DNA from 2 places in the Anaerotignum lactatifermentans genome. Region 1 is predicted to be linked to the other one. Evidence: predicted binding sites of a transcription regulator. Region 1 holds the regulator's gene; the other holds the start of a gene.
What was found. Region 1 encodes NrdR, which represses ribonucleotide reductase genes. Its sites were predicted from a motif close to CACAANATNTTGTG; they were not measured.
Positions count from the first base shown of each region.

Region 1 (3,672 bases):
TCAGGGTCATGGACATTTGCCATAACACGTGTGCGGCAGCCCATGTATGCGATTTCTGTTTCAGGATGACCTTCTTTGTAGTATTTCAGGTTGAAAGGCGCATCCTGGAAAGAGAAGTTGGGGAACAGACGCTTTGCGCTGACACGGCATGCCAGTTTGAACAGGTCGTAGTTTGGTTCACCGGGATTGAAGTTGACGCCTTCTTTTACACGGAAAATCTGGATAGGGAAGATGGCTGTTTCCCCGTCACCAAGACCTGCTTCTGTTACCAGCAGCATGTTTTTCATAACCATTCTGGCTTCTGTTGAAGTGTCCATACCATAGTTGATGGAGGAGAAGGGTGTCTGTGCGCCGGCACGGCTGTGCATGGTGTTCAGGTTATGGAGCAGAGCTTCCATTGCCTGATATGTTTCTTTATCTGTTTCTTCTGTGGATTTTTTTACAGTGAAAGCCTGTGCTTTCTGATAGATTTCCACAGGAATGCCGATTTCTTCTGCCAGTTTGGCTTCTTCTGCATCATATGCTTCGTTTTTGTCCAGTGTAGGCACCAGACCCATGTCTTCCAGTTTCACAAAAGCTTCTTTCATTGCCTTTGCATGTTCTTCGCTGTCCATCACTTCGATGAGGGAAGCCAGATTGGAACGATAGCGTTTTTTGTATGTCTTTGCAACGCCGGGAGCCATGCTGTAATCAAAGTTGGGTACAGACTGACCGCCGTGCTGGTCGTTCTGGTTAGACTGGATAGCGATACATGCCAGAGAAGCATAGCTTGCAATGCTGTTGGGTTCTCTCAGTACGCCATGACCTGTGGAGAAACCGCCTTCAAACAGTTTTAGCAGGTCGATCTGACAACATGTAGTGGTCAGGGTATAGAAATCCAAGTCATGGATGTGAATGTCACCGTTGCGGTGTGCTTCAGAGTGTTTGGGGTTCAGCACATAAGATTCGTAGAAATGTTTTGCCCCTTCAGAGCCGTATTTCAGCATGGAACCCATGGCTGTATTGCCGTCGATATTGGCGTTTTCACGCTTGATATCACTGTCTGTTGCATCTTTGTATGTGATGTCTTCGAATGTTTTCATCAGACGATCGTTCATGTTACGGATACGGGTACGTTCCGCGCGATACAAGATATAGGCTTTTGCAGTCTGCACAAAGCCATGGTCAATGAGTACCCGTTCCACTCTGTCCTGAATTTGTTCTACAGAAGGGGAGTCCATATTTTCATTTTCAAAATAATCAGATACTTCCTGAGCCATTTCCAGACAAGTTGCATAGCTTTTTGCACCGCTGGTTGCCTGAAAGGCTTTTTCGATGGCATTGGCGATTTTATTGATGTCAAAATAAGCCACACGTCCATCTCGTTTCGTAATCGTTGTAATCATGTCAATCCCTCTTTCTGCCTCATTCCACCTGATTGGTTGTAAGTTTTTTTCTTCCGCACAGAGCGCCATGACTGAAACCATGGGCTTTTCGAATTCATAGAAATACAATATATTGATTTTTGTGCGGTGATATCGTGCATATATTGTATTACGATTTCTATAGAGCGTCAAGGGGCAAAAGTCACACTTTTGTAATTTTGTGCAAGTATTTTTGTAAGGAAGGCATAAAGTAAAATAAGAACAAAAAGGAGGAAAAGTCAATGGAAAAATTCTCCGATTTGCAGGAAAAAGAAGTCATCAACATTTGTGATGGCAGACGGTTGGGCTTTGTGGGAGACTTGGAACTGGATATTCCTTCCGGGAAGATACGCACATTGATTATTCCCATGGAAGGCTGTCGATGGAACCCCTTTGGCAGAGGTAGAGCCTATTATATCCCTTGGCGATGTATCCGTCGTATCGGGGACGATATCATACTGGTGGAAGTGGATGCGGACAGCATGGAACGGGATGAGACCCTATAGGACAGAAACTGCCCTTTGTGCTTGACCTGCGGGCTGTTCTGCTTTATACTAAAAACCAAAGAAATTGAGAAACACAGGAGGAGGATTGGGCATGAAATGTCCTTTTTGTAATTTTGCGGATACGAAGGTAATTGATTCCCGGGCGCAGGACGATAATTCCGTGATTCGCCGCCGCAGAGTCTGCGAAAAATGCGGCAAGCGTTTTACCACATATGAAAGGGTGGATATGATCCCCATTACCGTCATCAAACGTGATGGCACCAGAGAAATTTTTGATAAGGCAAAACTTCAGAACGGGATCATGAAATCCTGCAACAAACGCCCTGTCACCGCTCAGCAGATTCAGAAGCTGGTGGATGATATTGAAAATACACTGGCAGGCAGCGGCGAAAGAGAAGTGGAAAGCAAACAGCTGGGGAATATGGTCATTGAACGGCTGAAAGACTTGGACGAAGTGGCTTATGTACGCTTCGCATCCGTATACCGTCAGTTTAAGGACATCAACAGTTTTATTGACGAACTGGAAAAAATGCTCCATGAAAAGAACGGCAATTCCTGAGAAAAGAGGCGGCACAATATGGAACAGAAAGTAAAAGCAGTTTTTGCTGCCCATCCTGATGGACAGGAAACAGCGGCACGCATTGCCAGAGCGTATCTGGCGGCAGGGATGGAAGTGCTGGAAAGCCAGCTGGAAGGTCTGGAGGAAAATCAGGCACTGGCAGTGGAAAAAGGCATGAGCCATTTGTTGTACTTCCATGATGCGGAACACATTACTATGGTGAGCCTCATGGACGAAATGGGTGGTTTTACTGTGGACATTCTGGTTTCCGATCTGCAGCTTCCCCGATAAAAAATTTTAAGTAGACAGGCAAGAAAGCAAAAAATACCTCATAAGATTAAATTGTAAGTCGATACAATTTACTTAAGGAGGTATTTTTATTATGTGTGGATTTGGTGGTTGCGGTAATGACAGTTTCATTTGGGTAATTCTGCTGTTGTGCCTGTGCGGCAATAACAACAACAGCAACTGCGGCTGTGGCAATGACAATTCCTGGCTGTGGATTCTGATCCTGCTGTGCTGCTGCGGCAACAATAACTGCGGCGGTCAGCTGAACAACTGCGGTAACTGCTGATACCCTCAGGGATCAGACAGTGCAAAAAGCGGGCGGCGGTGCACAGCCGCCTGTTCTCTCAAAAAGAGTGTTTCCTATGCGAAAACACTCTTTTTTTGTTGTTATTTGCGGTGAAAACCCTCCGTGAAAAGGAAAGCTTTCTTTTACAATAGAAAAAGAAGGAGGAATTTTCATGCAGTTACATATCAGACAGAAACAGGACCCTGTTACCCTTTATCTGGAAGGGCAGAAAGAAAGCTATCTTTCCCGGGCAGCACAGGAAACACCTTTTTATGAAGCATATTACATGCAGTGTATTGAAAGTACCGTAGCCGATGGCTATGAGATGTTTTTGCTGGATTTCAGCCGGGAGAATTATTTCAGAGCCAATGTGGAACGACTGGATTTGGAAAGCGGAAAGCGGTTTTTTAAGCTGGCTGGTATTCATCATACCATTCGTGTGGTACGGCGCAGGAAAAAACAATTGGATTGGGAGGAAATGTCCGCAGCTATGGCAAGAGTCTATGAATTGGATGAAAAAGAAAGGCAGATGGCAGATATCCTATATCGCTGCGCCAGTTTGTATCAAAGCGGCTTTGCAGATTTATTTGCCCGCACCACGGCGAGGTATTTGTTTCACACCTTAGAGAT
Region 1 covers NZ_JADCKK010000043.1:2,195-5,866, forward strand. Annotated here, with positions in the region: gene INF29_RS10280 (anaerobic ribonucleoside triphosphate reductase) at 1-1,385, opposite strand, end outside; gene INF29_RS10285 (YlmC/YmxH family sporulation protein) at 1,646-1,909, shown strand; gene nrdR (transcriptional regulator NrdR) at 2,001-2,468, shown strand; gene INF29_RS10295 (hypothetical protein) at 2,487-2,759, shown strand; gene INF29_RS10300 (hypothetical protein) at 2,851-3,042, shown strand; gene INF29_RS10305 (hypothetical protein) at 3,215-3,672, shown strand, end outside.

Region 2 (3,672 bases), on a different contig from region 1:
TTACATACTCTTCCTTTCTGCGATTTCTGCCATTTTTGCTTCATTCAGACGAGTATCGCCTTTGACACGGGAGTAAGACAGATATCCATTCATTCTTTCGATTTTTGTCAGGTTTTTGCTGCCGCATTTCGGGCATACGTCCATTTCCAGTTCCTGATGACCGCAGTCGTCGCAGTATGCCAGAGAAAGGTTTACCCCTTCATAGAAGCCCATTTTCATGGCACGGCGCACCAGTGTGCGGATGGCGTCCAAATTGTAGTCGATGGGGTATTTTACATACTGAATCTTGCCACCGTTGGACAAATCCCAGAAACGTTTTTCCAGATCCTGTTTCTGGATAGGGGAAATATCTTCTGTTACATGGCAGTGGAAAGAGTTGCTTACATAAGGACGGTCGGATACATTTTCCACTACGCCGTATTTCTTGCGGAACTGTGTTACCTGCAGGCCGCAGAGGCTTTCCGCAGGAGTGCCGTAGATGGCGTACAGATTGCCGTCGGCTTTCTTGAATTCCGCTACTTTATCGTTGATGTGCTGCAATGTGTCGATGGCAAACTGACCGTCTTCCACCAGAGATTTGCCGTTATACAGCTCCTGGAGTTCGTTCAGAGCGGTGATGCCGAAAGAAGCGGTAGCAGCCTTCAGCAAAGGTTTGATCTTGTCGTGAATGCCCAGATGACCGCCGTAGAAGCCGCCTTCGCAGTATGCCAGAGGGTTGGTGGATGCGCGCATTTCGCCCAGGTACGCATAAGTACGGATGTGGAGCTGACGAATCAGTTCCAGATAGTAGTCCAGTACTTCATAGAAAGGCTTGCTTTCCTGTTTTGCTTTTGCGTAAATCATAGGCAGGTGCAGGCTGACAGCACCGATGTTGAAACGACCTACGAAAACAGGTTTGTCGTTTTCGTCAGCAGGTTCCATGCCGCCCCGTTCAAACCAAGGGGACAGGAAGGCACGGCAGCCCATGGGGCTGATGATGGCGCCGTATTTTTTATACATTTCCGCTACATAGCCTTCGCCTGTGAGGGAAAGCCAGTCGGGATACATGGTCTTGGAGGAGCAGAGGATGCCTGCTTCAAAGACATCTTCCAATTCCTTGCCTTTTCCATGGAGATTTTCGTCATAAAGGAATACCAGTTTGGGGAACAGTACGGGCTTTTTGCAGTTTTTCTTGCCCTGTCCTTTTCTGCGGACGTTCAGCATGGTGATGGATGCCATTTTGGCAAATTTGCCTGTGCCTGTGCCGAATGTCATGGTGATGAAAGGATAATCGCCGCGGCTGGAAGCAACGGTGTTGAATTTGTATTCCCAGCCCTGGAAGCCCTGTTCAAAGTCGTTGAGGATGTCTGCCATGGCTTCTTTGTCCGCAGCCTTGGGTGTCAGACCCATGTCGATGTAACGGCGGTAGAATTTTTCATAGCTCTTTTCCGCAAAGGGTTCCAGCAGCAGGTCTACGGAAGGTACGGTAAAACCGCCGTACTGCTGGCTGGCAGCGGAAAGAACGATGTCGCCGATAACGTCAAAGGCAACGTTCAGTGTTTTGGGTTCGTTGTACCACAGGTTGCCCATTTCAAAACCGCCGGTCAGAACGCTTTTTACGTCGAACAGACAGCAGTTCATGGTGTCACGTCTGGCAGACATATCATGGATGTAGATATAACCGTCACGACATGCCTGGAGTTCTTCTGTGGTCATGAAGAATTTCTGGTACAGTTCTTTGTTCAGCTGATTGAATACCAGAGAGCGTTTTGTGGAAACCAGGGCGCTGTCGGTGTTGCTGTTTTCCTTGTCGCCGATATACATGATGGACTGGCTTTTTTTGTAAACCTCGTCCAGCATTTTCACAAAGTCCTGTTTGTAGTTGCGGTAATCACGGTAGCTTTTTGCAACTTCAGGCTTTACCTGTTCCAGTGCGCCTTCGACGATGTTGTGCATTTCCGCAATGGGGATGCCTTCTTTGCCAAGGGATTTCGCTTTTGTTTCTACGAAATCACAGATGAAATCCAGTTCTTCCTGTGTGAATTTCACCAGGGCGCGGTAAGCGGATTTGTTTACGGCAACTACAACTTTCTGCACATTCCACGGTTCGTGGGTATTATCTTTCTTAATCACATACATGATGATATCCTCCTTCATTCTCGGCAAGCGAGATACAATACATAGTCATTTGCTGTATCATAATGTACCACATACGGCTATATATTGCAATCAAAAATATAGACAACACAATATATTGTGAAAACTTAGAGAAGTTCATCCGATTTTTCATGGAAATTTTGTTAAGGTTATTTTTATTTTATTTTGTCAAGGTCTGACGCACTGCTTTTTGCCAGCCTTCCAGTTTTTCTGCCGCTTCTTCCTTGGATGCTTTGGGAGAATAGGCGTGAGAAACGCCCCAATTCCGACGGATTTCCGACAAATCTTTCCAGTAGCCTACCGCAAGACCTGCCAGATACGCAGCACCCAATGCAGTGGTTTCCAGTGTTTTGGGACGGAGCACAGGAACCCCTGTGATGTCCGCCTGAAATTGCAGCAGGAAGTTATTTGCAGCGGCGCCGCCGTCTACACGCAGTTCCGCCAGAGGAATGCCAGCGTCCTCCTCCATGGCGTGGAGAACGTCATAAGTCTGGTATGCCATGGATTCCAGTGCCGCACGGGCAATATGATTCCGGTTGGCACCACGGGTAAGACCTGTCAAAATACCTCTTGCGTAAGGGTCCCAGTAGGGCGCACCCAGTCCCACAAAAGCGGGTACCAGATAAACGCCGCAGGTATCAGGCACAGACATGGCAAGTTCTTCTGTTTCCGGCGCGGAACCGATGAGTTTCAACTCATCACGAAGCCACTGAATGGCAGCCCCAGCCACGAATACAGAGCCTTCCAATGCATAGGTGACTTTTCCGTCCAGTCCCCATGCAATGGTGGTCAGAAGCCCGTTTTTAGAGGTCACAGGGGCATCCCCTGTGTGCATCAGTAGGAAACAACCAGTGCCGTAGGTGTTTTTGGCAGAACCGGGTGTGAAGCAAGCTTGTCCAAAAAGGGCAGACTGCTGGTCACCAGCCGCTCCTGCAATGGGGATGGGTGCGCCGAAGTGGAAAGGCAGTGTATGCCCAAATACGCCGCTGGAAGGAATGACCTTGGGCAGGATAGAAGGGGGAATATCCAGAATGTCCAAAATTTCCGCATCCCACTGCAAAGTATGGATGTTGAACAGCATGGTGCGGGAGGCGTTGGAGTAATCGGTGGCGTGTACCTGTCCTCCTGTGAGATTCCAGATAAGCCATGTATCTACGGTACCGAACAGCAGATTGCCTTCCTCAGCCAGTTTTCTTGCCCCTTCTACATGGTTCAGCACCCAACGGATTTTTGTTGCGGAGAAGTATGCGTCCAGCAGAAGCCCTGTTTTTTCCCGGAATAGGTCGGTGTAGCCTTTTTTCGCCAGTTCTTCGCAGTCCTCGGCCGTCCGGCGGCACTGCCATACAATGGCGTTGTAAATGGGCTTGCCTGTGCGCTTGTCCCAGAGAATGGTGGTTTCTCGCTGGTTGGTGATGCCAATGGCGGCAATGTCAGCGGCAGTGAGCCCTTTCTGTTCCAGAGCCTTCTGTGCCACTTCCAGCTGGCTTTGCCAGATTTCCATGGGGTCGTGTTCCACCCAGCCGGGCTGGGGATAGA
Region 2 covers NZ_JADCKK010000039.1:11,917-15,588, reverse strand. Annotated here, with positions in the region: gene nrdD (anaerobic ribonucleoside-triphosphate reductase) at 1-2,118, opposite strand; gene nrdG (anaerobic ribonucleoside-triphosphate reductase activating protein) at 1-1, opposite strand, end outside; gene glpK (glycerol kinase GlpK) at 2,297-3,672, opposite strand, start outside.
Region 2: the regulator NrdR is predicted to act here: its motif matches at 2,225-2,238, upstream of nrdD (anaerobic ribonucleoside-triphosphate reductase).